3 regions of the Stenotrophomonas sp. 1L-E-5-B-C3 genome follow, and region 2 is predicted to be linked to each of the others. Evidence: predicted binding sites of a transcription regulator. Region 2 holds the regulator's gene; each other region holds the start of a gene.
The links. Region 2 encodes FliA, which starts transcription of late flagellar genes. Its sites were predicted from a motif close to TAAAGTTTNNCNNNCNNNGGCCGATAA; they were not measured.

Region 1: the regulator FliA is predicted to act here: its motif matches at 2,634-2,660, upstream of AC0Z6F_RS09190 (methyl-accepting chemotaxis protein).
Region 3: the regulator FliA is predicted to act here: its motif matches at 1,490-1,516, upstream of AC0Z6F_RS13935 (methyl-accepting chemotaxis protein).

Annotation. Positions count from the first base shown of each region.
Region 1 covers NZ_JBXAWS010000005.1:268,073-273,141, reverse strand. Annotated here, with positions in the region: gene AC0Z6F_RS09200 (hypothetical protein) at 134-640, opposite strand; gene AC0Z6F_RS09195 (hypothetical protein) at 1,095-1,310, opposite strand; gene AC0Z6F_RS09190 (methyl-accepting chemotaxis protein) at 1,415-2,605, opposite strand; gene hflD (high frequency lysogenization protein HflD) at 2,771-3,385, opposite strand; gene mnmA (tRNA 2-thiouridine(34) synthase MnmA) at 3,382-4,524, opposite strand; gene AC0Z6F_RS09175 (NUDIX hydrolase) at 4,521-4,982, opposite strand; gene AC0Z6F_RS09170 (hypothetical protein) at 4,984-5,069, opposite strand, start outside.
Region 2 covers NZ_JBXAWS010000026.1:14,623-19,691, reverse strand. Annotated here, with positions in the region: gene flhF (flagellar biosynthesis GTPase FlhF) at 1-414, shown strand, start outside; gene AC0Z6F_RS21160 (MinD/ParA family ATP-binding protein) at 401-1,288, shown strand; gene AC0Z6F_RS21155 (RNA polymerase sigma factor FliA) at 1,285-2,028, shown strand; gene cheY (chemotaxis response regulator CheY) at 2,086-2,478, shown strand; gene AC0Z6F_RS21145 (protein phosphatase CheZ) at 2,478-3,083, shown strand; gene AC0Z6F_RS21140 (chemotaxis protein CheA) at 3,086-4,918, shown strand; gene AC0Z6F_RS21135 (flagellar motor protein) at 5,066-5,069, shown strand, end outside.
Region 3 covers NZ_JBXAWS010000010.1:38,010-43,078, reverse strand. Annotated here, with positions in the region: gene AC0Z6F_RS13945 (M23 family metallopeptidase) at 1-343, opposite strand, end outside; gene AC0Z6F_RS13940 (L,D-transpeptidase family protein) at 348-1,310, opposite strand; gene AC0Z6F_RS13935 (methyl-accepting chemotaxis protein) at 1,546-3,669, shown strand; gene AC0Z6F_RS13930 (hypothetical protein) at 3,756-4,043, opposite strand; gene AC0Z6F_RS13925 (alpha/beta fold hydrolase) at 4,176-4,877, shown strand; gene AC0Z6F_RS13920 (hypothetical protein) at 4,887-5,069, opposite strand, start outside.

The sequences.
Region 1 (5,069 bases), on a different contig from region 2:
GGTCGGCACTGATGCCTGCGCTCGCGATCATCCACGCACAGCGTGGATCTACTGACGGCGCCGGCTCTGGTGGGTGCCGACCGTTGGTCGGCACTGATGCCTGTGCTCGCGATCATCCACGCACAGCGTGGATCTACTGCAGCTTGGTAACCATTCGCTGCGGAAATTCGGAGCGAATTCGTGCGCGCACTGCTTCCACCACATGTGCATAGCGTCGGCGCTGGATGAAATAGCCCATGTAGAACAGCAGCAGCGCCACCAGCATCGGCGACGCAGCTGGCCGGATGAGGATGATCGGCACCAGCATCAGTGTCAGGCCCAGCGCGAACCAGCTGCACCGCCCGACCACCCGCACCTCCCTGCGTCGGACGTCGATCACCACCCGCCCGCGCATCAGCGGAAAGTAGCGACCGCCAAAGCTCGGTGTGAAGCTCTCGCGAAAGGCGATACTGCCGTCCGGCAGCGCGCGGAACACCAGGCGCAGCCAGGCATCGGCCGGCAGATCATGCTCCAACCCAGCCAGCGAAAGCTGCGCCAGCTCTGCCGGCGTAGCGGCGATGCGCTGATTGAACAGGACGATGCCGGTGCGGAAGAAGAACGGCGCCCACAGCACCAGCAGCAGGACTTCGATCAGCAGCAATGCAATCAGGGCGATGGCCATCGGTCTTCCATGAACGGGACCGGCGCATCATGTCACAGCGGCTGCGGAGACTGCGGATGCCGCCTTTTCAATGGATCCACGCCCTGCGTGGATGATGTCAGGACTGTTCGCAGCACTGTGGCGCGCACGTCCGAAGAAGCGCAGAGAGCCAGCAGTCCCTCTGGTTCAATCCTCTTCCACCAGATCGCTGAGATCCAGAATCTGCGGATCAACACTGTGCGCGACGATGCTTCGGATCATTCCGGGTCTGGGCCGAAGTGAATAGGCTCGCATCGTGTGGATGGGATTGAACTCCAGCCACGGGCAGGATGAGTGCCCCACGATAACCGGCATCATGCGACGACACCCCGTGTCCAGCCGTAGGTGGCATGGGCGGATCATGCCATGGGTTTGGAGGGGGTGGTGGTGAAGGCCATCCACGCATGACGTGGATCTACTGCAGGGCTTCGCCGTCCAGGCCCAGATCCCACGCCAGACCCAGCAGCGCGTCGTCCGCCCGTGACGGGCCAGGACGCGCATCGGCCAGCTGCTGCAGTTCGCGGATCTCTTCGCGGGCCACGTCTTCCAGCTGCTGCAGCTGCTCACGCACGCTCGCGTTGCGCGGGCGGTCGTTGTCGGCCAGAGAGGGCAGGGCGCGGATAACGGTCATGGTGCGCGTAGAGGATGCATCCAACGGCGGGTTACAGGCAAAGGCCCCGGACGAACCGGGGCCTTGCGGGCTGCCGGCAGCGGCAGCGGCAGCGGACATCAGGATCAGAACAGCTCGACGGTGCCAGCGCCCATGCTCTGCTGGGCGACCGGCTTGTGCGGCGGGCGTTCCCATTCGCTGCGCAGTTCACGAAGGCGGCTGCCGGTGCGCTGCAGGGCGGTGGCGATCTCTTCGTCGAACACGCCGCCATTGCGGTGCAGCAGTTCCTGCAGGGCCACCGCTTCGCGGTTGATCGCGGTCAGGCGGTCCAGGTGGGTGTGCACGCCGCCCAGCGCCTGGGTGGCGATGTCTTCGAACTGCAGGGCGCGGACGGCTTCGGCCACGCTGCCATCGATCGAACGGGCGCAATCGGATACTTCGCGCATGCCATCGCCCAGCGACGCGTTGATCTGCGCCACGTTATCGAGCATCGCCGCCGCTTCCTGACGCGCTTCACGGGAGCGGTCCATGTCACGCGAGGCCATGTGCGAAACCGTCTCGCGGACCTTGGCGATGGCGTCCTTGGAGCTGTGCGCCAGCTTGCGGATCTGCTCGTTGAACGTGGTCGAGCGCTCGGACAGGTTGCGCACTTCGTCGGCGACCACCGCGAAGCCACGACCGGCTTCACCGGCACGCGCGGCTTCGATGGCGGCATTCAGGGCCAGCAGGTTGGTCTGGTCGGCGATCGACTTGACGTCTTCCAGCAGCGCGAAGATGCCATCCAGGTGCTGCGCCATCTGGTCGATGTGCTGCACGGTGGTGCTGCTCTGGCCGCTCACCTGTTCCAGCGCTTCCACCAGCTGTTCCATGCGGTTGCTGGCGTGCTGGGCAAAACGGGCAACGTCGAGGCCGGCGCTGCCTTCGTCACCGGCGCGGTCGACGATGCGCGACAGGGCCTGGCTCTGCTGGCGCGACTTGCGGTTCATCGCATCGAAGCTGCCACCCAGGCTGGAGACGGCTTGGCGGATCAGGTCGCGGGCGCGTTCCACTTCGCCACGTGAACCGTCGATCTCGTTGCCGACGAAGTTGCGCAGCTCGGTCAACAGCTGGTCCTGCTCGCGCAGGACACGGGCGTGTTCCGGGGAGCGGTGCGCCTGGGCGCGGGTGGTCCACCACGCAAAGCCGAGCCAGCTCAGCGTCATCGTGGTCAGGATCGCCCAGCGCAGGGCGGCCGGCCATTCGAAACCGATGGCGAAGGGGAGCAGCAGGGTCAGAGCCAGGGGGGCGGCCAGACGGATGAAAATGCGTGAGTACATGGACGTTCTCGGGAGGTGCACGGAGGATGTATCGGCCGTACCCCCTTTCTCTTTAACGTCGATATGCCTCGAAGTGCATTCTGAATGCGCCGGTTTTCCGGCGCTGCCGGGGGCGTTCGGGGTCAGGGCTCTTGCCGAGCCGGAAAGGGATCCGCCCCCACACCCTCACGCCAGCTGGCGGTCCACAGCCTCGATCATCGCCTTGCGGCTGAACAGGAAGTCCCAGTAGCTGCCGCCCAGCTGGCGCCAGAGCACCGCAGAGCGCACGGCGGCCAGCAGCAGGGCGCGGATCTCGGCGACCACGCCGGCCTGGCCCAGGTAGTGCGGATTGCCCTGGACCATCACCCGCGGCTTGAGGTGGCTGATGGTGTCGGCGTACAGGCCGCCCAGGTTGGCCAGTACGTCCGGGTGACCGCTGTCGCCCAGTTCGGCGGCCTGGCGCTGGGCGCGCTCGATGCCCGAGGCGACCTTGTTCACGGTCTCGCCTTCCTGCACGAAGCGGCGCTCCAGCTGCAGCACTGACAAGGCCAGCTTGGGCAGGATCGGGTCCTGGCCCTGGCTGCGGAAGTAGTTGTGCAGCAGGCGCAGGCCGGCCTTCAGCGCATGACGGTCACCGAACACCTCCTGCGGCGAGGACGCATCGACGCGGAACACGCTCTCCACGGCAGTGCGAACGGCGGCGGCGTCGGAATGGCCGGTATCGGCGATACGGCGTACCTGCTGCAGGGCCTGGGCAATGCCGGCCAAAGCCAGAACGCGGTCGTCGACAGTGAAACTCATGCAGCGATTACCTCAAAAGGAGAAGGGGTGGTGCGCAGGCGCTGTTCCAGCGGCGCATCGGTGGCGGCGATCACCGCGCCACCCAGGCACACGTCGCCGTCATACAGCACCAGCGACTGACCGGGGGTGACGGCGCGCTGTGGGCGCGCGAAGGTGACCAGTACGCTGCCATCGTCCAGCACCTCGACCGTACACGGCTCGTCGGGCTGGCGGTAGCGGGTCTGCGCGGTGCACTCGAAGCGCCGTGCCGGCGGCGCGCCGGCAATCCAGTGCGCGGTCTCCGAGCGCAGGCGGTTGGACAGCATCCACGTGCTGTCGCGATCCTGGTCGACGTACAGCACGTTGCTGGCCACGTCCTTGCCGACCACGTACCACGGCGCCGCAGGGCGGCCACGCACGCCGCCGATGTTCAGGCCCTCGCGCTGGCCCAGGGTGAAATAGAACACGCCTGGATGCTCGGCAATCACGCTGCCGTCGGCCGGGTCGAGGATCTGCCCGGGCTTGGCCGGCAGGTAGCGGCCAAGGAACTCGCGGAAGTCGCGCTCGCCGATGAAGCAGATGCCGGTAGAGTCCTTCTTGGCGTGGGTCGGCAGGCTGACGTCACGCGCGATCCGGCGCAGGTCGGTCTTTTCCAGGTCGCCGATCGGGAACAGGGTCGCTGCCAGCTGCTGCTGGCCCAACTGGTGCAGGAAGTAGCTCTGGTCCTTGGAGCGGTCGGCGCCGCGCAGCAGCAGCCACTGGTGGCCGCGCTGGGCCACCCGCGCGTAGTGGCCAGTGGCGATGCGCTCGGCGCCCAGCTCGCGGGCGGCATCCAGGAAGTGCTTGAATTTCACCTCGCGGTTGCACAGCACGTCCGGGTTCGGGGTGCGGCCGGCGGCATACTCGGCCAGGAAGTGCTCGAACACGCCCTGCCAGTATTCGTTGGAGAAATCGCGGAAGTGGAACGGAATGCCGAGCAGGCCACACACGGCCACCGCATCACGGCGGTCGTCCTCGGCGCGGCACTCGCCGCTGCCGTCGTCGGCCCAGTTCTGCATGAACAGGCCGGCCACGGCTTCGCCCTGCTGCACCAGCCGCCAGGCAGCGACCGAGGAATCGACGCCACCAGAGACGCCGACCATTACGCGCGGAGTGCTCATGCGACCTCCCGGACCAACGAAAGCGGATGGCGCTGGCCGCCCAGGTAGTCGGCCACCACCTGCCAGACCAGCGGGCTGCGCAGGCGCTCGCCGGCGGCCTGCAGCTCGTCCGGCGCCAGCCACAGCGCACGGTCGATGCCGGTGTCCAGCGGCTGCGCTGGGTCGTGCGAGACCGGGCGCGCCGCATAACAGAAGCGCAGGAAGGTGGTGCCGTCGCCGGCGGTCCATTGGTAGCAGCCGATGAAATGGGTCAGCTGTACGGTCCAGCCGGTTTCCTCGCGGGTCTCGCGCAGTGCCGCCTCGGCCAGGCTTTCGCCCGGCTCGAGGTGGCCGGCCGGCTGGTTCAGCACCGCGCGGCCGTCGATGGTTTCTTCAACCAGCAGCACGCGGCCGCCGTCAACCACCACGGTGGCGACGGTGGCGTGCGGTGCCCAGCGCGGGTCCGGCGTAGCGTTCAACTCAGAACTCGTCCTTCTTGGTCAGTTCCAGCTCCATCGCATCGGCGGTACGGATGGCCGCATCGATGGCGTCGCTGAGCTGGTCCG
Region 2 (5,069 bases):
CTGGAACGCTTGAAGGACTACAAGCTGGTGCTGATCGACACCGCCGGCCTGGGCCCGCGCGACCGCGCCCTGGCCGCCCAGCTGCAGTGGCTGCGTGCCGCCCGCCAGGTCCGCACCCTGCTGGTGCTGCCGGCCAACACCAGCTTCGGCGACATGGACGAGGTGGTCCGCCGCTTCGGCGCGGCCAACCTGCAGGGCCTGGTGCTGAGCAAGCTGGACGAGACCGGCCGCTTCGGCAACGCCCTGTCGGTGGCCGTGGACCACGCCCTGCCGATCACCTGGGTGACCGACGGCCAGGACGTTCCGGAGGACCTGCACCGGGCCAGTGCAGCCAATCTCGTACTTCGCCTTGAAGATTTGCGCCGCGCGGCCGATATGCCCTGCAACCCGGAGTTGAACCATGCCGTCGCGTGAGTACGCCAAGCTGACCAAGACCTTCCCGCTGTCGGCCACCCGCAGCGAGCCGCTCGGCCCTGTGCGCACCATTGCGGTCACTGGCGGCAAGGGCGGCGTGGGCAAGACGAATGTGTCCGCCAACCTGGCCGTGGCGCTGGCCGGCATGGGCAAGCGCACGCTGCTGCTGGACGCCGATCTCGGCCTGGCCAACATCGACGTGATCCTGGGGCTGAACCCCACCTTTACCCTGGCCGATCTGGTCGCCGGCCGCTGCTCGCTGGATGACGTCATCGTCGAAGGCCCGAACGGCGTGCTGGTGGTCCCGGCCGCGTCCGGCCGCCGCCACATGGCCGAGCTGGCCCCGGCCGAGCACGTCGGCCTGGTCAACGTGTTCTCCGAGCTGGAACGCGAGCTGGACATCATGGTGGTGGACACCGCCGCCGGCATCAACGATGGCGTACTGACCTTCTGCCAGGCCGCACAGGACACCGTGGTGGTGGTCTGTGACGAGCCGGCCTCGATCACCGACGCCTACGCACTGATCAAGGTGCTGTCGCGCGAACGTGGCGTGGACCGCATCCAGGTGGTGGCCAACATGGTGCGCGACCCCAACGAAGGCCGAGTGCTGTACGAGAAGCTGACCCGTGTCTGCGAGAAGTTCCTCGCCGATGTCTCGCTGAACTACCTGGGCTGCGTGCCGCAGGACGATTGGCTGCGCCTGTCGGTGCAGCGCCAGCAGCCGGTGGTGAAGGCCTATCCGTCCAGCCCGGCCGCGCTGGCCATCACCGAGATCGCGCGCCGTACCGCGCGCTGGCAGGCGCCGACCGAACCGCGTGGCGGCGTCGAGTTCTTCCTCGAACGCATCCTCAAGCAGCGTGGGGTGACGGCATGAAAGGCGCAGCCCAGTACAGGGAAGTGCAGCGCTCGGCGGCGAACGAAGTCATCGCCCAGCACTCGGACCTGGTGCGGCGCATCGCCCACCACCTGGCCGCGCGCCTGCCGGCCAGCGTCGAGGTCGATGACCTGATCCAGGCCGGCATGATGGGCCTGATCGAAGCCTCGCGCAGCTACGACGCCGACCAGGGCGCCTCGTTCGAGACCTATGCGTCGATCCGCATCCGCGGCTCGATGATCGACGAGATCCGCCGTGGCGACTGGGTGCCCCGCTCCGTCCACCGCCGCGCTCGTGATGCCGCCGCCACCATCCGCCGCCTGGAGCAGAGCAGCGGCCGCGCCGCCAGCGCCACCGAAGTTGCCGCGGCGATGGAGATGCCGCTGCCCGAGTACCTGCGGCTGATGGAAGACGCCGCACGTGGCCAGGTGCTGAGCCTGGAGTCGCGCATCGAAGACCAGGGCGAGCTGGACACCGTCACCCAGGGCGGGCCGACCCCACAGCAGGTGCTGGAACGCGGCGAGTTCGGCCGCGAGCTGGGCAAGGCCATCGGCCACCTGCCCGAGCGCGAGCAGCTGGTGCTGTCGCTCTACTACGAGCAGGAGCTGAACCTGAAGGAGATCGGCGCGGTGCTTGGCGTGAGTGAATCGCGGGTCTGCCAGATCCACGGCCAGGCGGTGCTGCGCCTGCGTGGCCGACTGAAGATTTTCGAGGCGGCGGACGCCGGCCTCGAAGAATGAACATGCCCGAGGCGGCTGCCCCCGGCCGCCCGGACTGAACAACAAAGGAACTCTGCTTTGAACAAGAACATGCGCATCCTGATCGTCGACGACTTCTCGACCATGCGTCGGATCGTCAAGAACCTGCTGGGCGATCTGGGCTTCACCAATACCGCCGAAGCCGAGGACGGGCATGCCGCGCTGTCGCTGCTGCAGAGCCAGCCGTTCGATTTCGTGGTCACCGACTGGAACATGCCGGTGATGACCGGCATCGAACTGCTCAAGGCGATCCGCGCCGATGCCAAGCTGAAGACACTGCCGGTACTGATGGTCACCGCCGAAGCCAAGCGCGAGCAGATCATCGAAGCCGCCCAGAGCGGGGTGAACGGCTACATCATCAAGCCGTTCACTGCGCAGACCCTGGAAGAGAAGCTCGGCAAGATCTTCGAACGCCTGGCGGCCAGCGCCTGATGGATACCACGGTCGACAGGAACGCCCTCGCCTTGCGCCTGCAGGAAGCCCTGGACGCATTGGAGTCCGGTGACGAAGCCGCCTGGCGGCAGCGCATCGACGGGCTGGTCGCGCTGCGCACGCAGCCGATGATGAGCGGCCTATCGCGGCTGGCCCGCGAGCTGGGACAGGCGCTGGGTGAACTGCCGACCGTGCCCGATGAAGCCGGCGAACTGGACGACGCCTGTGCGCGCCTGGACCACGTGGTGGCGATGACCGAACAGGCCACCCACCGCACCCTGGACCTGGCCGAGGAATGCCGCAGCCTGACCGAGCAGCTGCGCGCCGAAGGCCTGCAGCCGGGCCAGGACGCGCAGCTCGAGCGCATCCGCCACAACCTGACCGAGATCGCCCTGACCCAGAGCTACCAGGACCTGACCGGGCAGATCATCCGTCGCGTGGTCGGCATCGTACGCCGCGTGCACGAAGGCTTCGGCGCACTCGGCCTGCCGCCGGAACAGCATCGCTCCGACCCGGAACTGGCCGGGCCGGCACTGAAGGGACTGGACCGCCACGCGGTCTCGCAGAACGACGCCGACGACCTGTTGTCGGACCTGGGGCTGTAAGCATGAGCGCGGTATCCGACGACATCACTGCCGATTTCATCATCGAGGCGCAGGAAATCCTGGATCGCCTGGGCGAACAGCTGGTGTCGCTGGAGCAGGCACCCCAGGACGGCGAACAGCTCAATGCGGTGTTCCGCGGCTACCACACGCTGAAGGGTGGCGCCGGCTTCCTCGGCGTGACAGCCATGGTTGAACTGTGCCATGCCGCCGAAGAAGCCCTCGGCGCCGCGCGCGCCGGCCAGGCGGTGCTGCAGGCCCACCATTTCGATGCCGCCCAGCAATCGCTGGATTACCTGCAGTCGATGCTGGATGCGGTGTCCTCGGGTACCGAACCGGGCTACGCGCCCCCCGAGCTGATCGCGCAGTTCGATGTACACGGTGGCGCCACCGCCACGCCGGCGGCCGCCGCTGCGCCCACCACCGGTGGCAGTGACCTGATCACCGACGATGAGTTCGAGGCCCTGCTCGACCAGCTGCATGGCGGCAACGCCCCGACCGCAGTCGCGGCCGCGAAGAAGGCCGACGACGGCCTGATCAGCGAGGACGAATTCGAAGCCCTGCTCGACCAGCTTCACGGTGGCGCCGCACCCGGCACCAAACCGGTCGCCGCAGTGCCGGCGGCAGCAGCGACGCCCGCGCCGCGTCCGGCCGCACCCGCTCCGGCGGCCAAGCCGCCCGCCAAGCCACTGGCCGAAGCCGAGCACACCGTGCGCGTGGATACCAAGCGCCTGGATGCGATCGTCAACCTGATCGGCGAACTGGTGCTGTCACGCAATCGCTTGAAGACCCTGCGTGCGCGCCTGCGCGACGAAGAGCTGGACCGCGCCGTGTCCACGCTGGACATCGCTACCGCACGCCTGCAGTCGGCGGTGATGCGCACCCGCATGCAGCCGGTGGGCAAGGTGTTCTCGCGCTTCCCCAAGGTCGCCCGCGACGTTGCCCGCTCGCTGAAGAAGGAAGTGGACCTTGAGCTGATTGGCGCCGAGACCGAGCTCGACCGCAACCTGGTCGAAGCCCTGGCCGACCCGCTGGTACATCTGGTCCGCAACGCCATCGACCATGGCGTGGAAACGCCCGAGCTGCGTGAAGCCCAGGGCAAGCCGCGGATGGGCCACGTGCGGCTGTCGGCACAGCAGGAAGGCGACTACGTCAGCATCGAGGTGCAGGACGATGGCGCCGGCATCGATCCTGAAAAACTACGCGCGAAGGCACGCGAGAAGGGCCTGATCGACCCGGAAGCCGCGGCCCGCCTGAGCAGCGAGGAATGCCTGCATCTGGTGTTCCTGCCCGGCTTCTCGACCAAGCAGCAGGTCACGGATATCTCCGGCCGGGGTGTCGGCATGGACGTGGTGCAGTCACGCATCCGCGAACTGAGCGGCCAGATCCAGATCCAGTCGGAACTCGGCCGCGGCAGCCGCTTCCTGATCCGCGTACCGCTGACCCTGGCGATCCTGCCGACCCTGCTGGTGCAGGCCGGCGAAGACGTCTACGCCTTGCCGCTGGCACGTGTGATGGAAGTGCTGCACGCCCCGCGCACCTCGCTGGGCTGGTTCGACGGACGTGCCGTGCTCGACCGTCGCTCGCACACCCTGGCGCTGGTCGATCTTCGCCAATGGCTGGATGTGACCCCGGCCGCCTCGCCGCTGCTGACCATCGTTGTGCTGCAGGCCGGTGAAGCCCGGTTCGGCCTGGTCGTGGACCAGGTGCGAGGGCGCGAGGAAGTGGTCATCAAGCCATTGCCCAAGGCACTGCGTGGCCTGGCCGGTTATGCCGGTGCAACCTTGATCGGCGATGGTCGCATGGCCCTGATCCTGGACGTGGACGGACTGCGCTGAACCCCGCCGGGCATGGCCCGGCGCTACCGGAAGCGGCCGCCCAGGGTAGCGCCGGGCCATGCCCGGTGACCCGAAGAACTGTGACTACCGTCTGTACACGACTTCCCGGTGTCTCAAGTCCCATTCACACAAGCCGATACCGGACCCATGG
Region 3 (5,069 bases), on a different contig from region 2:
CCGCGATTACCGGCGTACCGGCATCGGCCATGATGTCGATGGCATCGTGCACGCGGCCCTCGCTGCGTGCATCGGTGAACGTGTCGCGCAGCTGGGAGGCTGGGATGCCCTGCACGGGCAGCACCAGCCCGGACGGTACTTCCGCAGTCTGCGTGGCCGACGGCGCGGTGGCGGCGGGTGGGGCTGTTGCGCGAGGCGCTACTGGTTCCTTCACCGTCGCAGCGGCCCCCGGCGGTGCTTCCGGAAGCGAGGCGGCTACCGGCCCACTCGCATCGCGGTGCAACCACCAGCCTGCACCCAATCCCAACAGAACACCCAGCACGATCAGCTGCGAAAGACGCATCGGCTCACTCCTGCATCACCACGGGTACCGAGGTATCGACTGCATCGGCCACGCGCACTGCATCCCAGTTGGTCATGCGCACACAGCCATGCGATTCGGTCTTGCCCACATGGCCGGGTTCGGGCGTGCCATGCAGGCCGTAATGCGGCTTGGACAGATCGATCCAGACCCGCCCGACCGGATTGTTCGGACCCGGTGGCAGGGTGGCCTTCTTTTCGCCCTTGCGGGCATCCCAGAACAGCTTCGGGTTGTAGTGGAACGGCGGATCCCGGTACATGCCCAGAATCTTCCATTCGCCGATCGGCAACGGGTCGTGCTGGCTGCCGGACGACACCGGCACCTGTGCAATCACCTTGCCCTGCGCATCGAGCAACTGCAGCGTGGAGTCGGATTTGTCGACCACGATCTTCGCCGCCTTCGGCAATGACGCCGGGGCGATGTTGGGTACCTGGATGCGGCTGCCTGCCTTGGCCAGATCTATGCCCGGATTGAGCGCCTTCAGCAGCTCAGGGGAGGAGTGGAAACGTTCGCCCAGGGCTTCTTCCACACTGCCGTAGCCCAGCGATTTGAGCTTGGCCTGGGCGGCGGGTCCTTTCGGTATGGGCTGGAACGGGCCGGCGACATCCTCAGCAGTCAGCGTGTAGCTGACCAGCGGCGCGATCGTATCGGCCTGCAGAGCTTTCCAGGTAGCGTCATCCAGTTCACCGGTTACGGTCAGCCCATGCGCCGCCTGAAAACCCGACACCGCGCGTCGCTGGTTGCTGCCCACTTCGCCATCGATCTGGCCAGGGGAGAAATTCGCGCGATCCAGCAGCACCTGGGCGTGCAGGGCGGAGCGCGGGGCCACATCCGGCCCGGCTTTCTCGGCAATGGGGGCGGGTAGTTCGGGCGGCGGCGCCTGCGCGAAGGCTGGCGACGCCAGCAGCGAGAGAGCGAGCAGGGTGGATCGGGACACGAGCAAGGGCATTGGGATCTCCAGCAGGTCACGCCACCACCTTGCCCGCAGCAGCCGCCGAGCCACCGTGAAAGGGATCTGATGCCCGCATGAGTAGCCATGGGTATTGCAGCTGTGTCCAGCGCGCAGGTGCTGCTGCGCCGGGGGCTCACCAAGGTGAACGGTGGCCGACGCCGTCGACGGACGGCGATCAAGATTGCCTGCCGGGCCGCCGATAAGGGCACATCCCCCCGTTTTGGATACCCCCATGAACTACTTGAGGAACGTCAGGGTTGCCTGGCGTCTTGGGCTGGGCTTTGGCCTGTTGCTGCTGCTGGTTGCCGCCGTGGTGGCCACCGGCGCCACCGCCAGTGTCGTGCAGAAGCGCGCGATGCAGCAGGTGGTCGACGTCAGCGTGGCCAAGGTGCGCCTGTTGTCGCAGATGCTCGATGCCAATAACCAGATGATGGTGGTGCGCCGCGAGATGCTGATCCGCCAGGGTGAAGACCGTGGCCACGACGAGCAGCGCATCGCTGATCTGGTGAAGCGCTACGAGGCCAGCTGGACCGCCTACCAGGCGCTGCCCAGCGACGCCGACGGCAAGGCCATTGCCGAAACCATCGCCGCCAAGCGTGCCATTGCGCGCCCGCTCAACAAGCAGACCAGCGAACTGATGGAGCAGGGTGACTACCCGGGCGCCGTGGCGCTGACCCTGGGCCCGGTGCAGGAAGCGGCCAATGGCTGGAACAAGGCGCTGTCCGATGGCGTGGACTTTGAGGAGAAGGAAAGCCGTGATGCCGCCGCCGAGGCAATCCGCCTGGGCGAGCGCAGCCTGCTGCAGCTGCTGGTGCTGGGCGGCGTCGCGCTGTTGGTGGGCATCGGTGCCTCGGTGATGATCGGCCGCAGCTTGACCGGTCCGCTGGCCCGCGCGGTGAACCTGGCCGAGCGTCTGTCCAAGGGACAGCTGGACCAGGAGTTCCGCCTTGGTGGCCGCGATGAACTGACTCAGCTGGGTGAAGCCATGGCCAGCGTGCGCCAGAGCGTGCAGGCGGCGATCGGCGCACAGCTGCAGATGGCCGAGCAGCACGAGGCCGGTGCGATCCGCTATCGCATGGACGCCAGCGCCTTCCCCGGTGACTTCGGCCGCATGGTGCAGGCCACCAACAGTCTGGTCGAATCGCACGTGCAGGTGGAGCTGCTGATGGCCGAGGTGATGCAGCGCTACGCCATCGGCGACCTCAGCCGCGACCTGCCGGATTACCCGGGCGAGAAGGGCACGCTGACCCGTACACTGGCCGCAGTGAAGCAGAGCCTGATGGTGATCAACGCGCAGATCGATGAGCTGGCTCGCGCCGCGCGCGCCGGTGATTTCAGCATGCGTGGCGACGCCGCTGCGTTCCAGTACCAGTTCAAGGCGATGGTCGAACATCTCAACGGCATGATGGCCAGTTCGCAGGCCAGCATCGCCGATGTCTCCGACGTGCTGCGCGCGATCTCGCACGGCGACCTGACCGCACGCATGGACGGCGAGTACGACGGAGTGTTCGCGCGCATGCGCGACGATGCCAACACCACCACCGCACAGCTGACCGGCATCGTGCAGGGCATCCAGGTGGCTGCCGACAGCATCAACAACGCGGCGCAGGAATTGGCCGCCGGCAACAACGACCTGTCGCGCCGCACCGAGCAGCAGGCAGCCAATCTGGAAGAGGCTGCTGCATCGATGGAGGAACTGACCTCCACCGTGCGCCAGAACGCCGAGCTGGCGCGTCAGGCCGACAGTGAAGCGCATGCCGCCGGTGCCGCCGTACGCGAGACCGAGCAGGCGATGGCGCAGATGGCATCGGTGATGGGCGAGATCGACCAGTCCTCGGCACGCATCTCGGAAATCTCCACGGTGATCGACGGCATCGCGTTCCAGACCAACATCCTGGCGCTGAATGCTGCAGTGGAAGCCGCGCGTGCAGGCGAGCAGGGCCGTGGTTTTGCCGTGGTTGCCAGCGAAGTGCGCACGCTCGCACAGCGTGCCGGTGTCGCCGCCAAGGAGATCAAGGAACTGATCGAAGACGCCGCTGCCAAGGTGAAGAGTGGCCTGGCAGTGACCGTTGAATCCGAAGCCGCGATCGCGCGCGTGGCACAGGCAAGTTCGCGAACCACCCAGCTGATGAGCGATATCGCTGCGGCCAGCAAGGAACAGGCCGCCGGTATCGAGCAGGTCAACCAGGTGGTGGTGCAGATGGACCAGGTGACCCAGCAGAACGCCGCGCTGGTGGAAGAAGCCACTGCCGCCAGCCGCGCACTGGAAGAACAGGCGCATGCACTGACCACGTCGGTGTCGGTGTTCAAGGTGGAAGGCGCAGCAGCTTCCGCCGTGACGCGTCGCGCAGCCTGAGCAGACTGCTGAACCCGTGACAGGAATACGGCCGCCCTGAGCGGCCGTATTCCCATTGCTTGCTCAGACAGGCCGACACACCGCCATCATTGTTCAAGAACACTGCCGAGCATGGCCCCCACCGCATACAGCACGACCAGGGTAGGGGGCATCACCAGCAGGTAGACGGTCGTCCAGGTCTTTCCGGATAGCCACCCACCCATGCCGATGACGTTGAGTGCTGCGGTCTGCAGCATCACCGGCAGCTGCATGAGGATGTAGGCGCTCTTGGGGTCGCTGTTGGCCTGGGCATCGAGCACCAGCCAAGTGGTCAACGCGAGATAGAGTGCGCATACGGCTAGGCCGGTCCAGCTGAGCCAGCGTGGCTTGCGCATGCCGCCTTCTCCGTTCCGTCGGGACTACCAGCGTAGCGCCGCGTGCGCCGCCGTGCACTTCCTTGGGCCGAGCCAATGAGTGAAGCTGCAGGCGGGGAGCCGTGCGAAGAAACCTGATGGGTGATCAACGTGATGAATGCCGTGATGCTGCCGGTCGTGATGCTGCCAGGACTGGATGGCACCGGCCTGCTGTCGGCGCACTTCGTAGAGGCGATGCAGGCGCGGGGCATGCAGATGCAGGTACTGCCGATGCCCGCGCAGGGGCCACAGGACTACACCACGTTGGCGTCGACTCTGCGCCCGCGGCTTCCTGCATCTCCCTTTGTGCTGTTGGCCGAATCGTTCGCCGGGCCACTGGCCATCGAACTGGCGGTGGCCGGGCAGCCTGGATTGCATGGGTTGGTACTGAGTACGACCTTCGCACGGCGGCCGGTACCGCTGCCAGCGGCGAGCGCACGGATACTGGCTCCGGCGTGGCCCTTGCCGCCGCTCGCATTGATGGCCCGGTTGTTGCTGGGGCAATGGCGGACGCGCGCGAACCTGCATGAGCTGCGCCTCGCAATCGCGCAGGTGCCGGCTGCAACCCTGCGCCAGCGTGCTGCGGCGACGCTGCAGGTGGACGTTCGTGCACTGCTGCCGGAACTCGTGTTGCCGACGCTGTGCCTGCATGCCCTGCAGGACCGCCTGCTGTGGCCGCCCAGCGTGGCCGAGCTGCAGGCCCTGTTGCCCGATGCCCGCCATGTGTCGTTGGAGGGGCCACATCTGCTGCTGCAGGCGCGCGCCGACGCAGCTGCAGCCGAAGTTGCCGCGTGGATGAGGACGCTGTCGCCCTGATCGAAGGGCTCAGCCGCGCGCGCGGGTACGTGCTGCTTTCTTCGCCGCCACCTTGCGCACGGTCTTCTTTGCCGCACGGGTCTTCGCTGCCTTCTTCGCGGCAGCACTACGCGAGGCAGGAGTGCTGGCCTTCTTGGCCACCGTCCTCTTTGTTGCCTTCTTCGCCGTTGTTTTCTTTGCAGCGGTCTTGAT